Regions from separate parts of the Paenibacillus sp. FSL R7-0204 genome, predicted to be linked through region 2. Evidence: riboswitches for the same ligand, from Rfam matches in the RefSeq annotation. Region 2 holds a riboswitch; each other region holds the start of a gene.
The links. Region 2 has a riboswitch for cyclic di-GMP ahead of MKX42_RS31100 (transglutaminase-like domain-containing protein). Riboswitches for the same ligand answer to the same signal wherever they lie in the genome.
Positions count from the first base shown of each region.

Region 1: linked by a shared signal. The riboswitch ahead of MKX42_RS29105 (PA14 domain-containing protein) and the one ahead of MKX42_RS31100 (transglutaminase-like domain-containing protein) in region 2 are both predicted to bind cyclic di-GMP.
Region 3: linked by a shared signal. The riboswitch ahead of MKX42_RS02800 (flagellar assembly protein A) and the one ahead of MKX42_RS31100 (transglutaminase-like domain-containing protein) in region 2 are both predicted to bind cyclic di-GMP.
Region 4: linked by a shared signal. The riboswitch ahead of MKX42_RS31890 (choice-of-anchor A family protein) and the one ahead of MKX42_RS31100 (transglutaminase-like domain-containing protein) in region 2 are both predicted to bind cyclic di-GMP.

Region 1 is NZ_JBBOCA010000001.1:6,728,817-6,733,962, forward strand. It holds gene MKX42_RS29105 (PA14 domain-containing protein) at 1-1,612, opposite strand, end outside; cyclic di-GMP riboswitch class I at 1,627-1,707, opposite strand; gene MKX42_RS29110 (sugar phosphate nucleotidyltransferase) at 1,846-3,219, opposite strand; gene MKX42_RS29115 (UDP-glucose dehydrogenase family protein) at 4,257-5,146, opposite strand, start outside.
Region 2 is NZ_JBBOCA010000001.1:7,171,762-7,176,907, reverse strand. It holds gene MKX42_RS31115 (glycosyltransferase family 2 protein) at 1-568, shown strand, start outside; gene MKX42_RS31110 (GtrA family protein) at 558-962, shown strand; gene MKX42_RS31105 (class D sortase) at 1,030-1,683, shown strand; cyclic di-GMP riboswitch class I at 1,813-1,894, shown strand; cyclic di-GMP riboswitch class I at 1,968-2,048, shown strand; gene MKX42_RS31100 (transglutaminase-like domain-containing protein) at 2,062-2,871, shown strand; rRNA gene MKX42_RS31095 (16S ribosomal RNA) at 3,309-4,869, shown strand.
Region 3 is NZ_JBBOCA010000001.1:593,243-598,388, reverse strand. It holds gene MKX42_RS02810 (ABC transporter substrate-binding protein) at 1-559, opposite strand, end outside; gene biuH (biuret amidohydrolase) at 585-1,268, opposite strand; cyclic di-GMP riboswitch class I at 1,774-1,866, shown strand; gene MKX42_RS02800 (flagellar assembly protein A) at 1,973-3,592, shown strand; gene MKX42_RS02795 (aldo/keto reductase) at 3,623-4,597, shown strand; gene hcp (hydroxylamine reductase) at 4,690-5,146, opposite strand, start outside.
Region 4 is NZ_JBBOCA010000001.1:7,355,633-7,360,778, reverse strand. It holds gene MKX42_RS31895 (hypothetical protein) at 92-469, opposite strand; cyclic di-GMP riboswitch class I at 1,220-1,312, shown strand; gene MKX42_RS31890 (choice-of-anchor A family protein) at 1,394-4,255, shown strand; gene MKX42_RS31885 (hypothetical protein) at 4,397-4,702, shown strand; gene MKX42_RS31880 (alpha/beta hydrolase) at 5,036-5,146, shown strand, end outside.

The DNA.
Region 1 (5,146 bases), 440 kb from region 2:
ACATCAGATGGACATTCGCATCGCCTGCATTCTCGTAATACTCTACCTTGATATCGTACAGTTGCCCGGCAGTCAAGGCTATGCTTCCTGTGCGGGCCGTTCCGCTCTGCTTGACCCAGCTGTCAATGACGGCTGTGCCGTTCACCCACAAGCGGATACCGTCATCCGATGTAGTATAGAACTGATAGGTCTCGCTGTAAGCCGGCTTAATCTGGCCGGTCCAGCGGATCGAGAAGTAATCTACGCCGAGTGCGGCATTAGGAGTACCCTGACGCCAATTGAAGCTGATGACATCATCATTACGTACCATAACCGGTGTCCCCGAGAGCGTCATGTTCTTGAAGTATTCTCCAAGCAATCCATTATGGGCAGGTTTACCCTCCGTATCACCGGAGGTTGGGACCGGCTTCGGCGCAACGGTTGGCGTTACGGTTGGTGTCGGCGTTGGTGTTGCCGTCGGTGTTGCTGTAGGCGTCGGCGTTGGTGTTGCCGTCGGTGTTGCTGTAGGCGTCGGTGTTGGTGTAGGCGTTGGTGTTACGGTTGGCTTAGGGGCCGCCACTGGAGCAGTCCAGGCCTTATATTGGTCACGGGTCAGTGTGTAGCTGTCATTCATGAAATTCTTGATCGTAGCCGTGCTGTTATTCTCATAGAGCATTTTGCCCCAGTTCATCATGAACACGTAATTCTGCTGGTTCAGCTTCAGCTTCGAGATATTAGGCATTTCACCGTTCTCGCCGATGCCGATCGGTTTGCCGCCAGCCAGGCTGGTCAGATCATCATGATATTTATTCGAGTAGTCGTTATTATATATATCCGCTGCCAGCACATCCACTCTGTCCGCACCCGGATAAGTCCGTGCATAGGGATCAGAGTTGGCATTCGGCGCATTCGGGTTCCATACCCAAATCAAATTATTTAATTGATGAACGTTTACGAAACGGTCATACATAATATTCCATAGGGCTGAGAAATTATCTTTTTTCCCCCACCAGAACCAGCCGCCGTTCATTTCGTGGTAAGGTCTCCAGAGGATCGGAACCTTAGCATCCCGCAGGCTTTTCAGAGAGACAGCTACTTTATCCAGATCGGTGATCAGCGCATTATACTCTGGCGTTCCGGGGGTAACGTATTTGTTAAATTGCGCCTGGGTGATTGACTTCTGCACATTAGACCATTCGTACTTGGTACCCGGCAGATTCTGGTGGAAGGTCATGGCGACAATGCCGCCCGCTCTGGACCAGTTCGTCGCACTCCAGACGATATTTTTGCGTTGTGCAGCTACTCCGCTCTCACTCTGCCCACCGATTGCTCCAAGCTCATAACCATGTAGTGCTGCGTATTGTCCGCTTGTTCCCTTCAGCTTGTTGCTCAGCTCATCCGGACTCTCGAAATAGTCATGCTGCCCTGTAATGATTCCATTTCCCGAGATATCATACAGATTGTTCAGGAGCTTGACCGCCTCGGCTGAGGCATTAGGGTTCACAGGCGCTCCTGCAGAGGAGGCAGCCTTGACGGTAGAAGGGGCGATTCCCAGTCCCACAGGTACAGCAGATAATACCACGGCCAGCGACAGCACAGCGCAGAGCAAACGAGACTTACGGTAAGTTTTCAAAATATTCTCTTCCTTTCGGTAGCCAGGCTGCCACTCTTGCGAAGGCCCTATAGCTTTGCGTCCCTGTCTTTCGATCAGGTTTGCCATTGTCGTTTTGGAAGGATCAATCCCTCTTACCGTAAATTATCGTCTTTATGCAATTTTTTTGTAGAGCAAACGCGAATTTTTCCGAATAAATAGTTCCGAGTACCCGTTTTGATTCTGTAACAATTGGTTAAATAGATAAGTTAGACCTACGAAATGAACTGATGGAGCGCTATATCCTCCCAGTCCAGGGTAATACGGATATTGTCTTCCTCTACCAGCTCCGACCCCGTCTGCACCTCAATAAACTCCACATCGGTAAGAGCAAGAATGGCATGCTTGGTCCCTTCCGGTATCCGCACCACATCTCCCGCCTTCACCGTATGCATCTTCTCATTGATGACAATGCTGGCTTCACCGCTGACGAAGGTCCAGATTTCACTGCGTTTGTGATGCAGCTGATAGCTTATATTTTTGCCCTCATTGATGAAGATCCGCTTGGTCAGCACCTCGTTGCCTTCTTCATATTTCACATAATCGATTACCTTGTAGTGGCCCCAGCGGCGTTCCTCGTACATCGGTCTTTGTTCAAAAGTCTTCAGCACTTCCTTGATCCGCGGACTCTCGGTCTTGTGCGTCACCAGAATGCCGTCCGGGCTGGCAGCGATAATCAGATCCTTCGCCCCGATCACAGTAATCGGAATATCCAGCTCGTTAATGAGGCAGGTGCCCTCGGAGTCAGCGGTGATAAAACCCTTGCCGACATGGTTGCTGGTCATTTCCTCGGTCAGGGTGTTCCAGGTGCCCAGGTCCTTCCAGAATCCGGCGTACGGCTGCACGACGATGTTCTCTTCTTTCTCCACTACTTCGTAATCGAAGCTGATGGAAGACAGCAGCTTATACTGCTTCTGCAGCTCCTCATAATTAAGCGGAAGCCCTTTGCGCTGCAGGATATCCAGCAGGTAACCCAGACGGAAGGCGAACACCCCGCAGTTCCAGAGAGCGCCCTGGCTGATCAGTTCCTCGGCCTGCACACGGTCCGGCTTCTCCTGGAAGTGGCTGACCTGCAGATAACCATTCGCTCCCGCATCTGCGCCCGTTGGAATAATGTAGCCGTATTTCTCCGACGCATGCTCGGGAACTACGCCAATCAGCGCCAGGTTCGCTCCGCTCACCAGCATGGTGTTCTCCAGCTGCAGCACCGTTTCGAAAAAGGAGGATTCCACGTATGGGTCCACCGGCAGAATCGCTACGGTTTCGCTTGGGGACACCCCCGCGATAGAATACAGATAGGCCGCCGTCAGCGCAATGGCCGGGAAGGTATCCCGCCGCTCCGGCTCCACGATGATCGGCACCTCGCTGCCGAGCTGGCTCTGAATCATCTCCACCTGGCTGCGTCCGGTCGCCAGATAAGAGGACCCTGCCATGCCGTTCTCTTCCAGTTGTCTCCATACCCGTTGTACCATTGATTCCGGTTCACCTGCCGGACTTGCCAGTACCTTCAGAAATTGCTTGGAGCGTGAATCATTGGACAACGGCCAGAGCCGCTTGCCGGAGCCGCCTGATAGAAGTACTAGTTTCATAGTGAACCCTCCATATCGTATTGTTATTGGGTATTTCTTGTTGCGTCTGTGTGGTAAAAACCCGCCTGTTATGAGGGTCGCTGCAAGGAATTTTGGGCTTACGGCCGCTGTTGTCTCCAGATGTTGTTGATTATATTGCTTGCAGCAGATAACATCCGGAGACAAAGGCGGACACTAACGCTCCTACAGCTCCAAAATTCCTCTCCGCTCCATTTCATAACAGGCTTGTGCTTTTATATCCGCTTCGCCCACAGGCGAAGCTCCCGGCTAAAGATCCGATATTGCCGCTTGTTGTAGCGGCAAGGGGGGGCCAGGTGCCGCGCTATGCTTGCGGCAGCAGCAGTTGAAACCCTGGTTGCCGCCAGCCTGCCTTCACGACAGTTGAATCCCTGGTTGCCGCCTACTGTTGCGGCGGAGAAAGATTCAAAAGCTCAAAGACTCTTAAGTGCCGCTTGTTCCAAGGCGTCGCCGCTGACCTAGCGGCTGGAGAAAGCAAGAATTCCAAGACAATGGAATTCAAAACTCTTGTGCCAAGGGCTTGCCGCACAAGTTCGCGGCGGCAGAAGCTGGTTAGTTTAAATACAGGGCACTTGTGCTCTTCATTTACTCCATTCGGCCCGCATCCGATAAATCAAGGGTACTTATACTCTTCATTTCACCACGCAGCCCACTTTCGGCGTGTTCAAGGGGATTTATCCCCTTCATTTCTGCTTCCAGCCAACTTCCGGCGCATTTAATGGGATTTATCCCTCTCATTTCGCCGTCCAGCCCACCTTAGGCGCATTCAATGGGATTTATCCCTCTCTTTCCGCCGTCCAGCCCACTTTCGGCGCATTCAAGGGGATTTATCCCTTTCATTTCACCGCGTAGCCCACTTTAGGCGTATTCAATGGGATTTACCCCTCTCTTTCCGCCGTCCAGCCCACTTTCGGCGCGTTCAAGGGGATTTATCCCCTTCATTTCACCGCGCAGCTGATCCGGCGCGGCGCCTCCAGAAAAGGCTGACTCGCCGTGGATCGCTGCCCTTGACCGCCGGCCTAGACCGCGCCAGCCACGCTGGCGGAGAATCCGCTAAGCCCGCCCATCTGCGGGCGGCCGACAGAGATGTACTCGAGGCCGGTGCCTTCGATCTGCTCTTTGCTATAGACATTGCGGCCGTCGATCAGCACCTGGCGGCGCATGGTTCCCGCAAGCGCGTGCAGATTGATCTCCTTGAACTGGCTCCAGTCGGTCAGCAGGCAGACGGCATCGCTGCCCTCTGCTGCCTCTTCGGCCAGTCCGCACCAGCGGAGCTGCGGATGATCGTATTCCTTGCGGAAGTTCTCGGCGGCGATGGGATCGTACAGCTTCACGATGGCGCCCTCGGCGACCAGCGCCTCGACGATCTCACGGGCCGGGGCCTCGCGGACATCATCGGTATTGGGCTTGAAGGCAAGCCCCCAGATGCCGATAACCGCACCGCGCAGACTGCCGAGCGATTCATGGAGCTTGGAGATAATCATGAAGCGCTGGCCTTTATTGACTTCAACGACAGATTTGAGCAGCTTGAACTCATAATCCACGTTACCGGCAATCTGGATCAGCGCATTGGTGTCCTTCGGGAAGCAGGAGCCGCCATAACCGATACCGGCCTGCAGGAAGGTCGAACCGATTCTCTGGTCCATCCCCATGCCGCCTGCGACTTCGGTGACATCCGCTCCTACCTTTTCGCAAATGTTGGCAATCTCATTAATGAAGGAGATCTTCGTCGCCAGAAAAGCATTCGAGGCATATTTGATCATCTCGGCGCTGCGGATATCCGTGACGAATACATTCTCTGTGAAGCCCTTATGCAGCTCGCGCATGGTCGGCTCAAGTGCCTGATTATCAAGTCCGATCACGATCCGGTCGGGATGAAGCGTGTCGCGGATGGCAGAGCCTTCACGGA
Region 2 (5,146 bases):
AATCTTTTACCGTCTGCTCAGCAGCATGACCAGTGTGGAGATTCCCACGGATACCGGGGACTTCCGGCTGATCGACCGCAAGGTCTGCGATGTGCTGCGCGGCCTGAAGGAGAAGAACCGTTATGTGCGGGGGCTGGTGAGCTGGGTCGGCTTCCGGCAGACCATGGTGGAATATGTGCGGGAGGAGCGCTTTGCCGGGGAAACGAAATATCCGCTCAAAAAAATGATCCGCTTTGCGCTCGACGGAATTACCTCCTTCTCGCATAAGCCGCTCAAAATCGCCTCCTATATCGGCTTCTTCCTGTCCTTCTCCAGCTTCATCTACCTGTTCCTGGTCTTATTCCAGAAGGTCTTCACCTCCTGGACCGTGCCGGGCTGGGCGTCCATTGTCGGTGTGAACCTGTTGTTTAACGGCATTGTGCTGATGCTGCTGGGCGTCATTGGGGAATACATCGGACGGATCTATGACGAATCGAAGGATAGACCGCTCTATATCGTGCGCGAGACCAGAGGCTACCCGGAGGCAGAGGCTGAAGACACCCGGAAGGAAAGCGATTATGCAAGATAAGGCTTGGCGCGCAGGCATGATCCAGTTTCTGAAATTTAATGCGGTGGGCCTGCTTAACACGTTCATTGATTTTGCGGTATTTACCCTGCTGCATTCCCTGGGGATGCTTAACACCCCTGCACAGATTATTTCCTACAGCGCCGGGACGGCCAACAGCTTTTTCTGGAATAAGAAGGTGACCTTCAAGGGCCGGGACAGAGGCGGGAATGGCGGCTTTGACCGGATGCAGCTGGTGAGATTTATTGTGCTGAATCTGCTGGTGCTGGGCATTTCGGTGTTGCTGATTCATCTGCTGACTGATCGGCTGGGGATACAGGTGCTGATGGCCAAGGTGCTGGTTACCTTCATTACAGTGATCATTAATTTCTTTGGAAGCCGGAAATGGGTATTCTAAAGAGACAGTATATCTTCGCCGTATTCTGCGGTGGGAGCACTTATTCTATATTGCGGAGGCGATTGTCATGCGGAAGTTATCCTATTTGATTATACTTGCCGGGGTCCTGATTATGCTCTACCCCAAAGGAAGCGAATGGTACGAGGACCGTCAGCAGCAGAAGCTGCTGGAAGAGGCCGAACAGGCCTATAGTGAAATCGTTCCTTCGGCTACAGCTCCTGCCAGCCAGGATCTGAGCAAGCCTTATGCGGAAGTCACCCAACTGCTGGCGGAAGAGTCTGGTGCGGAAGAGCCAGTGCCGACTGCAGCGCCCGAGATTGAAGTTGGAGGTAAGATCACTGCTATTATTGAAATCGACAAAATCGATCTGAAGCTGCCTGTACTGGAGGGCGCCACGAAGGCCAATATGAAGCATGCTGCTGCACATATGAAGGAGACAGCTCCGATAGGTGCGGTAGGCAACGCGGCGATTGCGGCACACCGGTCGAGAACAGCAGGGCGGCTGTTCAACAGACTGGATGAGGTCGGTAAAGGGGATACCATTACTATTATTACAAGGGGCCAGGAATACAAGTATGTAGTATATGATGTGTCCATTGTAGAGCCTACCGATATTTCGGTACTGAAGGGTAAGGACGACGATAAGATTCTGACCCTCATTACCTGCGATCCGCTTGTTGATCCGACCCACAGACTCATTATTCATGCGAAGCTAACCTGATTCTTGCAAGACAAGATGACAGTAAAGGTCGAAAAAACATAAAATTTTAGTATGTTTATGGTGGAATCTAGCAGTTTGGGGCTTGATAATAGAGAAGGATATGGTAAGATAGAACTATCAAAAGCTAATACACGATAACGGCAAACCTATCGAAAGGTAGGGACGCAAAGCTAAAGGGCCTTCCCGTCATGGATGGCAGCCAGTTACCGAATGAAGAGGCTTTTTTTGTTTGTTTTAATTCAGAATCTGTCATTATGTGGTAGTAGATTGGACAGATAAAGCTTATACGATAACGGCAAACCTATCGAAAGGTAGGGACGCAAAGCTAAAGGGCCTTCCCGTAAGAATGGCAGCCAGCTACCGAAAGGGGTTTTATCCATGAAGAAGTTTTATTTAATGTTGATTACACTTTTTGTGATCGTCACTTCCGTGCAGACAGGCACTGCTCAAGCCGCTAATGCAGATTCAAGCTGGTTAAATGTTGGACAACTTGATCAAGGGGTGATCGGGGTTTCGTACGATGTTCCTAAGGGCAAGAAGATGAAGCTCATGATTACCAAGGACAATAACAGCTATACTTACAACTTATACACCTCCAAACCGAACGAGACATTCCCGCTGCAACAAGGTAATGGCTCTTATAAGGTCTCCGTTCTTGAGAATACTACAGGCAACAAATATAAAGTACTATCTTCCGAGACTGTATCTCTCTCCATGAGCAATGTGAATGCCGTATATTTGAGCTCCGTACAAAATGTAAAGTGGAGTTCTTCCGATAAATCCGTTCAAAAGGCAGCCCAGCTTACAAAGGGTCTGACCACAGATGCAGACAAAGTTAAGGCTATCTACAATTACATCGTAACTAACGTGAAATATGATTACTCTCTGGCTAACAGCGTAAGCACAGATTATATTCCGAACAACGATAACACGCTTGCTACCAACAAAGGGATCTGCTACGATTACGCATCCTTGTTCGCTACTATGCTCCGCAGTGAAGGTATTCCAACCAAATTGGTTATGGGGAATACAAGCTATGTAACTTCATACCATGCCTGGAACGAAGTGTTCCTGAACGGCAAATGGGTAACGATTGATACTACAGTCGATGCAGGTCTGGGTAAAAACACAGCATCGACAGAACTGGTCAAAGCAGCAAGTAAATATACTGCAGCGAAATTCTACTAAGAATAGCTGTGAACTATAGCATTTCCTGAGAATAACCCGCTTAATCATTAAGTGGGTTATTTTTATTTATATAAAGGTTGCTTTTTAATAGAAGGATAGGTTATTATAAATAAGCGTTGTTGGAGCGGCAAAGGAAATGAGAGATTACTTAAATAAGTGATTTCAAAAATAAAGCTTGCATTGCTCGGATGAACGTGATATATTATAAGAGTTGCTGGTGACGCGGTGAGCGGCGCTGACGACGAGCTTGATCTTTGAAAACTGAACAACGAGTGAGTACCTGGAAATCACTTCGGTGAGATCCAAATTAGAGAATGTAACAATTCTCGTCAGATGTTTCAAAATGAGCAATCGCTCTTTCTATACTGCAATCTCTTCGTCCGCTCAGCTGAGCTGGACCGAAGAGATTGCAGGTGACGCTTACTTCGTAAGCGTCCTAATTGGAGAGTTTGATCCTGGCTCAGGACGAACGCTGGCGGCATGCCTAATACATGCAAGTCGAGCGGAGTCTGAGAGGAAGCTTGCTTCCTTTCAGATTTAGCGGCGGACGGGTGAGTAACACGTAGGCAACCTGCCCTCAAGCCTGGGATAACTACCGGAAACGGTAGCTAATACCGGATAATTTCTTTTTTCTCCTGAGGAGAGAATGAAAGGCGGAGCAATCTGCTGCTTGGGGATGGGCCTGCGGCGCATTAGCTAGTTGGTGGGGTAACGGCCCACCAAGGCGACGATGCGTAGCCGACCTGAGAGGGTGAACGGCCACACTGGGACTGAGACACGGCCCAGACTCCTACGGGAGGCAGCAGTAGGGAATCTTCCGCAATGGGCGCAAGCCTGACGGAGCAATGCCGCGTGAGTGATGAAGGTTTTCGGATCGTAAAGCTCTGTTGCCAGGGAAGAACGTCCGGTAGAGTAACTGCTGCCGGAGTGACGGTACCTGAGAAGAAAGCCCCGGCTAACTACGTGCCAGCAGCCGCGGTAATACGTAGGGGGCAAGCGTTGTCCGGAATTATTGGGCGTAAAGCGCGCGCAGGCGGTTATTTAAGTCTGGTGTTTAAACCTTGGGCTCAACCTGAGGTCGCACTGGAAACTGGGTGACTTGAGTACAGAAGAGGAAAGTGGAATTCCACGTGTAGCGGTGAAATGCGTAGATATGTGGAGGAACACCAGTGGCGAAGGCGACTTTCTGGGCTGTAACTGACGCTGAGGCGCGAAAGCGTGGGGAGCAAACAGGATTAGATACCCTGGTAGTCCACGCCGTAAACGATGAGTGCTAGGTGTTAGGGGTTTCGATACCCTTGGTGCCGAAGTTAACACAGTAAGCACTCCGCCTGGGGAGTACGGTCGCAAGACTGAAACTCAAAGGAATTGACGGGGACCCGCACAAGCAGTGGAGTATGTGGTTTAATTCGAAGCAACGCGAAGAACCTTACCAGGTCTTGACATCCAACTAACGAAGCAGAGATGCATCAGGTGCCCTTCGGGGAAAGTTGAGACAGGTGGTGCATGGTTGTCGTCAGCTCGTGTCGTGAGATGTTGGGTTAAGTCCCGCAACGAGCGCAACCCTTGACTTTAGTTGCCAGCAGGTTGAGCTGGGCACTCTAGAGTGACTGCCGGTGACAAACCGGAGGAAGGTGGGGATGACGTCAAATCATCATGCCCCTTATGACCTGGGCTACACACGTACTACAATGGCCGGTACAACGGGAAGCGAAGCCGCGAGGTGGAGCCAATCCCAGCAAAGCCGGTCTCAGTTCGGATTGCAGGCTGCAACTCGCCTGCATGAAGTCGGAATTGCTAGTAATCGCGGATCAGCATGCCGCGGTGAATACGTTCCCGGGTCTTGTACACACCGCCCGTCACACCACGAGAGTTTACAACACCCGAAGTCGGTGGGGTAACCCGCAAGGGAGCCAGCCGCCGAAGGTGGGGTAGATGATTGGGGTGAAGTCGTAACAAGGTAGCCGTATCGGAAGGTGCGGCTGGATCACCTCCTTTCTATGGAGAATTGTCTTCTGCAATGAAGACATTCAAATCTTAAATCTAGCCGGTCGGCTAGCTACTCACTCGTTGGTCAGTTTTGAGAGCTCAAACTCTCAACCGGCTGTAACTTCGATCGTCACTGTTGTGATCGACCCGAACTTACAGCAACTTGATCCTTGAAAACTGGATACCGAAACGAATTTGCGTTTTAGAACATTCCTTTAAGCTGAACTTGTGTAAACAAGTTTCAATATTTTAGTGATGCTAAGTGAAGGTTTTTGATTGTGCAAAC
Region 3 (5,146 bases), 6.6 Mb from region 2:
GACTCAGATCATATTTGACCGGCATCTCTTCGATTTGCGAAGGGTCGATGCCCGCGCTTTTCTCCATGGCCCGGAAGGTCAGTTCCTCGTTGCCGCCCAGCTTAATGCCTACCTTTTGCCCGACAAGATCCTCCATCGTCTGGATCCCGGACTCCTTGAGCGTGAACATGACGAACGGGGTTTTGCGGTAGATCGCGGACAACGCTTTGACCGGAACGCCTTTCTCTCTGGCGATGACGACCTGGTCGGCACCCGTAACTCCGAACTCCTCACTGCCGGAAGCTACCATCTGCACAGCCGGGAAATCCGAGCCCCCCGGGCGAATCTCAACATCCAGCCCCGCTTCTTTATAGAAGCCTTTTTCCACCGCGGTATAAAAACCGGCAAACTGCGCCTGGTGAATCCACTTCAGCCGGAGCACCACCTTTTTCAGCTCGCCCGGGCCTTCCGCCCCCTGGCCTTCAGCCTTCCCGGCTTCCGTATTGTTACCGCAGGCGGTCAGGAGCAGCATCAGCGAGGTTAACAGCATCAGCGCTTTCGTTCTGGACTTGTTCCACATGGTTATTCCCCCGTTTATGAATGATTTAGTATTGCTCCAGCGCACGCAGCACCGCTTGTGAATCACTTACACTGCCGAACACCCCGCCCTGCATTTGAACCATACTCAGTGCCGCCAGGTGATTCGCTTCATCCGTCGCTCCCGTACAATCTGCAAGAATCAGGCACTCGTACCCGCGGTCATTGGCTTCCCGCATCGTGGTGTGTACACAGACATCGGTCGTAATACCGGTCAGAATCAGATGGGTAATTCCTTTATTCTTCAGGATCAGGTCCAGGTCCGTTGCGTAAAAGCTCCCTTTGCCCGGCTTGTCTATAATGTACTCTCCGTGGGCAGGCGCCAGCTCCTCGATGATCTGCCAGCCGCGCTCCCCCCGCACGAGAATTCGTCCCGCCGGTCCTTCGGAGCCGATCTCGGCCCCGATCTGGCGGCTGCGCCACCGTTTGTTCGCCGGCAGATCCGACAGATCCGGCTTATGTCCCTCGCGGGTATGGATCACGGTGAACCCTTCAATCTCCCGGATACGTGCCAGCAGCCGCTGAATGGGCTGAATCGCCCTCGCCGTTAATGAGAGGTCATAACCCATTCTCTCGACGTAACCGCCCTTGCCGCAAAAATCCGTCTGCATGTCGATAATCATCAGCGCTGTCTTCGCCGGGTCCACAGCCCCGTCATAAGGCCAGATGTAAGGTGTTGCTGCAATCTGCATGGTTTATGCTCCTCTCCTGATGCGCTATCTCTATTAATGTTAATTTAGTTAACATTAATCCGCGTTCCCTTGGTATGAGTTAGATTATATTACAATGAATTTGGGATGTCTTCGGTTTTATTACGAAATAATGTACTGAATGTTTGTGTTTATTCACATAGTTAACACATACATAACACAAACACTTACAACACTGCTTATCGAAAAAGGAACACTCCGAGTTTTGCCAAGCCCAGGGTGTCCCAACAGTTGAATACCCACACTTCCTCTCATCTTCCTCTTCCATAAGCTGTAAGTGCTGGGAAACCAGTTTTTTTGTCGAAATAGAGCTGCATATTTCGAGTTTTTTGATAAATAGGCATAATATAGTTGAAAAATAGCTCTTTAAGTACTAGAATTAAGCTTGTTTGCAGAAGTTAATGACACATAAGAACTATTCATGATTCTTTTTGTCGATTACAGTCGACCACAATTCATCGCCTCTACAGGATGTATATCATTGATCTATTTCTAAAGGCAAACTCCCCGAAAGGGCAGGACGCAAAGCTATGGGCCTAAGAACGCCAGAATCCGCGTTTACGGTTGCCAGGCTGCCAATAGAGACCACTTAAGCCAGCTGTTCAGGAGGGGAAGCCTCCGAGGCTTGATGATGTTCTTTTTCTGTACGAATTGCCATTGATCATACGAAAAGTGAGGTTACAACCATGCCGCAGCAGGATATCGAACCAAGCCGATATGAATTCGTAGAGTCCCTGATGCTCGAACGTAAAGGTCTCCTGGATTCATTCTCTGTGGAGGGCCGGACTTCTGACGGGACAACTGGAGATAAGAATGGAATTATCCTCGTGCAGGACAACCAGATATTCATTACTCCCCCGCTCCCCGGAGGCGCTCCCGCCCGCATTTCTGCGATCCACCCTGTTGTCCTGAAGATCAACTGGAAGACCGTTACAGAGCCAACTGAGGTGACCAAGGCAGATTATATTACCTGGGAGATCTGCGAGAAGCCGCAGTACGAAATTACCGTATCGCCTGACAAGCTCAAGGTCCACTTCACTTTATACCGTGCAGAGAAGTACGCCTGGAACCTGGTCAACTGTCCCGCCGCCTTTGAGGCGGTCGTCCGTGCCCAGCCCAACCCGGCGATGCTGCTGTCCACGCTCACCATAGAACAGATTATTTCCTCACTGGACAACCGTTTCATTCTACGCAACCTGAACATTCCCGCCCTGTACGCGGAGCTGGAGAATCCTACATATCTTCCCGTATGCATCGCTGAAGGAAGAGCCCCGCTGCCCGGCAAGGAAGCCCGGCTGGAATTCCAGCTGCCGGAGCATACACTGGAGGGGAACAGAATGCTTCGGGGACAGGGAGCTTCGGCTCAGGAGCCAGCGGATTCCTTGGAGTACCTCCGTTTCCCCGGAGCCCCCTTTACCTTTGCAGGCGAAGTCTTCGCACGCAAGCTGCCGCCGGAAGAAGGCATTCCCGGCCTCGACACAGACGGAAGGGTCCTGCCCCCTCCCCCGCCGCAAGATATCTACTTTGCTGCCGGTAATCATGCCAAGCTCCTTCCCTGTGGTAAAATCGTAGCCCGGCACACCGGCAGGCCCCGGATCTGCGGAGGAAGCGGCAGCGTCCGGATCTGTGACTTCCCTCCGGTCTATCTGCTGACCAGGGAGCTGACAGACCCTGCGGGCGATGTTATGTTCGCAGGCGACATCGTTGTACCGGGAGATCTGGAAGGACCTGTACGGATCGAAGCCCTTGGGAATGTGTACGTCTATGGCGATATCCTCCAATCTACCATTATAGCCACCGGCAGTATTTATGTTAGCGGCCAGGTTACCGGCAGCGGCCTGTACGCAGGATATGCCGGGGTAATGCAGCATCGCCTGCATAGCCTGGCAAGCCTGCTGCGGACAGAGACAGACGGACTGCTTGAGGCAGCGCGCCAGCTGGCCAAGAATGTGGAATCCCGCCAGCAATCCGTGAATTATGGTCTGGTAGTCATGCTGCTGCTGGAGGATAAATACAGCCATTTGGGCAGCCTGATCCGCGATCTCCAGGCTGCGCTGAGCCGTATGAACGGAGCGTTCGGTTCCTGCACGGACCAGCTCTGGCATATACTCGAGGTATTCGCCCATCCGGGACAATTCACCGGCTACATCACAGACAGTGTCCTAAGCCGCTTCTCCAGGCTGCTCCTCAAGCTGGGCGAGGAGATTGAGCTGCTCCAGGAGGAGCATGCGGTGATTAATCTTGCCCGGTCACAGGAGAGCCGCCTGGAGTCCGGCGGCAAGCTGCTTGTGCGTGATTCCTGCTAAGACTACTACTATATAAGGAGAAGTGAGCGCATGCGATATAACCGTCTGGGCAATAGCGGCCTGCAGGTGTCCGCCCTGGGTCTTGGAACTAATTCCTTCGGCAAACGGGCAGATCAGGAGACCTCGGTCCGCATTATTCACGCCGCCTTGGACCAAGGAATCAACTTCATCGACACAGCCAATATCTATGCCGACTCGGAATCAGAGCGGATCATTGGCCTTGCACTTGAAGGCAGACGCCAGAGCGTAGTGCTGGCGACCAAAGCCGGATTGCCGAAGCATGAAGGGCCGGGCGGCAGCGGCTCTTCGCGCCATCATCTGATGCAGGAGCTGGAGGGCAGCCTGCGCAAGCTGAAGACTGATTATGTGGATCTCTACCAGATTCACACCTTCGATCCCTACACACCGCTAGAGGAAACCCTGCGTACGCTGGATGACCTGATCTCAAGTGGCAAGGTGCGCTATATCGGAGCCTCCAATTATGCCGCTTGGGAGCTGATGAAGGCGCTCGGGATCAGCGAAGCCCGGCACTTCGCGAAATACATCTCCATTCAGTGCAGCTATTCACTGGCTGACCGCACGCCCGAAGCCGAGCTGCTTCCACTCTGCCTGGATCAGGGTCTGGGCATCATCCCTTACTTCCCTCTGGCGGGCGGCATTCTTACCGGCAAATATGCCGGCAGCAGCAAGGCCCCTGCCGGCTCCAGAGCAGAGACCGATCCGAACTTCCGCCGCTTCCTTACCCCGGAGCGCATCTCGCTTGGGGAACAGGTTCAGGCCATTGCGGAGGGGCTGGGCACTTCATCTGCGGCACTATCCCTGGCCTGGCTGATGAACCGGCCCGCCGTCTCCACGGTGATTGTCGGCGCAACTACAGTAGAGCAGGTACAGCATAATCTGCAGAGCCTCTCTGCTTCGCCGGATGCAGGGATAATTGAGCAGCTCGACCAGGCCAGTGCCGCCTTCCGCACCGGCGAGCCGTTTGCAGTCTACCGGCTGCCGTAAGCGCTGACAGTGACGTTCATATCCATACACAAAAGCGAGCCCCTGTATACGGAGACTCGCTTTTGTGTTTTTTGGCTCATGATGAATTTGTATTATACCGCAGCGATAAACCGCTCCATGTCTTCCTGGACGGTAGTAATACCGCCGATACCGAAGGTATCTACCAGAACCTTAGCTACATTAGGCGACAGGAAGGCCGGAAGTGTAGGACCCAGATGAATGTTCTTCACGCCCAGATGCAGCAGGGCCAGCAGTACAATCACCGCTTTTTGCTCATACCAGGCAATGTTATAGGAGATTGGAAGATCGTTAATATCCGCAAGACCGAAGACTTCCTTCAGCTTAAGCGCTATAACCACAAGAGAATAGGAGTCATTGCACTGGCCGGCATCAAGTACGCGCGGAATTCCGCCGATATCGCCCAGCGCCAGCTTGTTATATTTGTATTTGGCACAGCCTGCGGTAAGGATCACCGTATCACCCGGCAGTTCTGCCGCAAAGTCAGTGTAATAATTCCGGCTCTTCATCCGTCCGTCACAGCCGGCCATG
Region 4 (5,146 bases), 180 kb from region 2:
GTGGCACGCTCGGGTATTGGACGTTGTTAATGTAACCGCAGCCGGGTGATCATTACATGCAGAAGTCTGCCGCTTGCGGCAGGCTTCTTTGTTAGCTCTGCTTCGGGCCCTGCTCCGTCTTCTCCATACCCAGATATCTCCGCATATGCAGAGTAGCCTGGGCAGCAATCACATCATCCAGCAGCAGCATCCGCTCGTGATAACCTCTGCAGACGAATTTGGCTTCAACGCCCGCCTCCAGCCGCTGTTGTTCATAGACCTTCAGACCACGGGCGCGCATCCCGGCACGGACCTCCCGCAGATCAGCAGAAGCGGCATGGACGGCCAACTGGATTACCTCAAGATAAGGCGCAGGCGTACGCAGCTCTGAGGATATAGCAGAAGCATCACGCTCGAAGGCGGATAGAATAAGCGGCAGCAAAATATAGGATTTGACCAGCAGGTTATCCTGGCTCTCTGCTCTGTGCATCCCTCTCAACTCCTTGAAGAGAACGTATATTCGCATTGTAACTCACCTTTCAAAAATTAATCAATGGGTTTTATAAATTAACTTAAATAATGTGATATTTTTCACAAAAAAATAGAACGAATTATTATATATTAAAATTGAAATAATATAGATTGAAAAATAAATCAGCTCAAAGGAGAATGGCAATGAGTCATGAAGGAAGTCTCCGCCGTGGTTTGGTATTCGGGATCATTCTAAGTGTTCCGCTCTGGGTATCGATGATTGGCTGGGTTCAGCTGTTCGGGTCTGCCTAGGCGACATTTTTATTCAAAATATATGAATTCTATTAGCAGGTGTCGTCCCTATGGGCGGCACTTTTTTTTAGAGCTGACATGCCCGCAAATAGGTAAAATTGCATTGAATAGGAGCGGACAGTGAGCCGAGACGGGGTGAAACCAATAAAATAGGACAAATGCATCAAATTTCATTAATGAAAATTGATAGCATTGTAGAGAGGAGAGATAAACGGCTACAGCCAATTCTCTGATTTCTCGACTTTTTTCGTCAGCAGGAAAAAAGAGGCTCGCACGTGAACCCTTATGGTACAAGGGATCAATGAGGAATCATCGGAAAAATAATTTCAAGAAATATACTGGGAACGGATTGACAATAGGGTGGGGGAGCGGATAAACTGAAATTAGTACAAAAGTAACAAATGTCATAGACTCAACCATGATTGTACATAAGCAAATCTCAATTTCATACCGAAATCATGTATAAACGCAAACCGTATCGAAAGAACGGGACGCAAAGTCAGGAATCTACTGTCTCTAAAGTTGAGGCTAGGGTCGTCCGGCCGCCGTGAAGCTAACCCTTCGTGGCGGTCTTTTTGTTGTTATAGTCGCGTGACAGATTCATAGAATAGTAACTAGGAGGTGTGGACTATTGAAAAAAAGAGTACGTAAAACAGCCGCCATCATTATGGCAGGCCTATTGACTTTATCCAGTACCTTTACATGGGGGACGGATGTTAGAGCAGCTTCAGGGATGCCGTATACGCCAACACCGGTTTTAGGAGTCGCAGGGAATTTTAATGCTTTTATCCTCGGTGATTTTGTGCAAGGCGGTGATCAGATTGAGGGCCGCCTGGCAGCGGCGGGGAACATTACCCTCTCCGGAGGTTACGGAGTAGCAAGAGCATACAGTGGTGCTGCGCCGACGGATGTACTTGTGGCAGGCAAGAATTTTAAACATTTGGGTAGCGGAGAAATTAACGGAAACGTGGTATACGGAGACAGCATTACAGTCAATGAGCCCCAGGTTAAAATTATAGGTGCTAAGAGGAAAGAGAAGCCGATTGATTTTGCAGCTGAGGAGCAGAGTCTGATCTCCCGATCCACAGAGTATGGGGCCTTGGCCGACACGAATGAGATCGGCAATAACAATTATGGACAGCTCAAGATAAGTGCACCGGATCGTTTCAATGTAGTTCATTTGGATGCCTCGACACTGGCGAAGACCAACTATATCGAATTCAACATTGCCCAGAACGCTACGCTGATTATTAATATAAGCGGGCCTACAGTCAATGTGCCGAGCTTTTCAATGAATAACGGCAGAGCCAGTCAGGTATTGTTCAACTTTTACGAAGCTTCTGAGGTGAATATTGCTTATACCTCCTTCTATGGCAGCATTCTCGCACCCAGAGCGGATGTTCATTATGCCGGAGCAGAGCTTTACGGGACTCTGATTGCAAAATCTTTTAGCGGCGGGGTTGAGATGCACCTTGGGATGTACGAGGGAGAGGGGCCGCCGCCGAGTCCGACGCCGACCGCAACGCCGACACCTAGTCCATCACCGACACCGACAGTGAAACCAACACCGACGGTAACGCCAACACCAACAGTAAAACCGACACCAACGGTAACGCCTACACCGACTGTGACACCAACACCAACGGTGACACCAACTGTGAAGCCAACACCGACAGTAACACCTACACCAACTGTGAAGCCTACACCGACCATAAAACCGTCACCTACACCAGTGTGCACTCCAACTCCAAAGCCAACACCAACCGTGAAGCCGACGCCAACGCCAACGGTGAAGCCGACGCCAACACCAACGGTGAAGCCGACGCCAACACCAACCGTGAAGCCGACGCCAACGCCAACGGTGAAGCCGACGCCAACACCAACGGTGAAGCCGACGCCAACACCAACGGTGAAGCCGACGCCAACGCCAACGGTGAAGCCGACGCCAACGCCGACCGTGAAGCCAACACCAACGCCAACGGTGAAGCCAACACCAACGCCAACGGTGAAGCCGACGCCAACGCCAACGGTGAAGCCAACACCAACGCCAACGGTGAAGCCAACACCAACACCAACGGTGAAGCCAACACCAACACCAACGGTGAAGCCGACGCCAACACCAACGGTGAAGCCGACGCCAACACCAACGGTGAAGCCAACACCAACACCAACGGTGAAGCCGACGCCAACACCAACGGTGAAGCCGACGCCAACGCCAACGGCAGTGCCAACACCGACGCCGACAGCTGTAGCGACACCAACGCCAACGGCAGTGTCAACACCGACGCCGACAGCTGTAGCGACACCAACGCCAACGGCAGTGTCAACACCGACGCCGACAGCTGTAGCGACACCAACGCCAACGGCAGTGCCAACACCGACGCCAACGGCAGTGCCTACGCCAACGCCGACAGCCGTACCGACACCAACGCCAACGGCAGAACCAACACCGACGCCAACGGCAGTGCCGACGCCAACGCCAACGGCAGTGCCAACACCGACGCCGACAGCCGTACCGACACCAACGCCAACGGCAGAACCAACACCGACGCCAACGGCAGTGCCTACACCAACGCCGACGGTAGAACCGACACCAACGCCGACACCAACGCCGACGGTAGAACCGACACCGACGCCAACAGCAGAACCAACACCGACGCCAACGGCAGTGCCTACGCCAACGCCGACGGTAGAACCGACACCGACGCCAACAGCAGAACCGACACCAACGCCAACGACAGTGCCAACACCGACGCCGACGGTAGAACCGACACCAACGCCGACACCAACGCCGACGGTAGAACCGACACCAACGCCGACACCAACGCCGACGGTAGAACCGACACCAACGCCGACACCAACGCCGACGGTAGAACCGACACCAACGCCAACACCAACGCCGACGGTAGAACCGACACCAACGCCGACACCAACGCCGACGGTAGAACCGACACCAACGCCGACACCAACGCCGACGGTAGAACCGACACCAACGCCGACACCAACGCCGACACCAACGCCGACACCAACGCCGACGGTAGAACCGACACCAACGCCGACACCGGTACCAACGCCAGATCCAACACCAGTAACAACGCCAGCGCCAACATCGCCGCCGTTCAGTTTCCCTCCAGTGCCTACGCCGACTCCGATCATCGGATTTATCGTGAGCAATGATTTGGCTGTGAATGATGATCCGCTGCCGCTGGGACCTGTAGTAGCTCCAATAGCAACAACAGTACCGGCACCAACGCCGACACCGGCTGTTGCGGTTGCGCCTATAGCAGCAACACCGGAGCCAACACCGTCAGCCGAACCGGTACCTGATGTAGTCCTTATTGATGAGGAAGTTCCTCTAGGCGGTGTGCCTGTGGATGGAACCCTGCCGAAGACGGGCGAATCCAGTCCTGCCCCTTATTATTTTGCCGGTTTGGCACTCGCTGGTCTGGGCTTGATTCTTAGAAGAAACACCAGAAACAGCAAACGCAAATGAGTCACCGGAACTGAGATTTATATAAACAAACGATGACCCTGTAATTTGACAAGGGCTGCTTTCGGAGAAGACGTTCTCCTGGAAGTAGCTCTTTTTTTCGTTGATTAGGAAATTATGATTTACGTCCGAGGTGGATAAGTTGTGCATAAAGTTGGGGGGGGAGTGTCTTGGAGCATCGGCAGGATGACTATATTCTGGATCAGTAATAGGAATGACTTCGCTGATTTCACCGAACAGCCGGATATGGTCGAAAAACCGACTACATTCGGTGTGGCAGAGGCGTGTGGGCCGAATGTGATCGAAAAACCGACTACATTTGGTGCGGCGGAGGCTTATGGGCCGAATGTGGTCGAAAAACCGACTACATTCGGTGCGGCAGAGGCTTATGGGCCGAATGTGATCGAAAAACCAGTCACAATGAGGATGCTGCAGGCATTTTGTTCTTGAAGCAAGTGCTCAGAGACAGACCGATGGGAAGGCGAGTAGACCCAATGTACGCGAAAAACCAAACACAATGCGCCATTGGGAAGGTGAGCGGACCCAATGTATGCAAAAAAAACCGAACACAATCTGCTGTGGGAAGGTGAACGGACCAAATGGTGGAGTCCACCAGCGTATTCCAAGAGTCTTGCAGAGTACAATGGAGTTGAAGATTGTGCCCCAGCTGTATTTTTAGTTGGCAATACTCCCGTGCTATACTAGGCTCAAATTACACTAAGCAAGAGATCCTGTTCCCTGACTAGGGAAGGGTTGCTTACTGAAGGAGGAACGTTGATGTGGATGATATACCTGCTTGTGGTGCTGATCGTGGTGGCCGCAGGGGTGGGATATGCCGGATTCTATTTTTATGGAGTAGCCATTAAGCGGGCCCCTAAGGAATTCCTGGCCAAG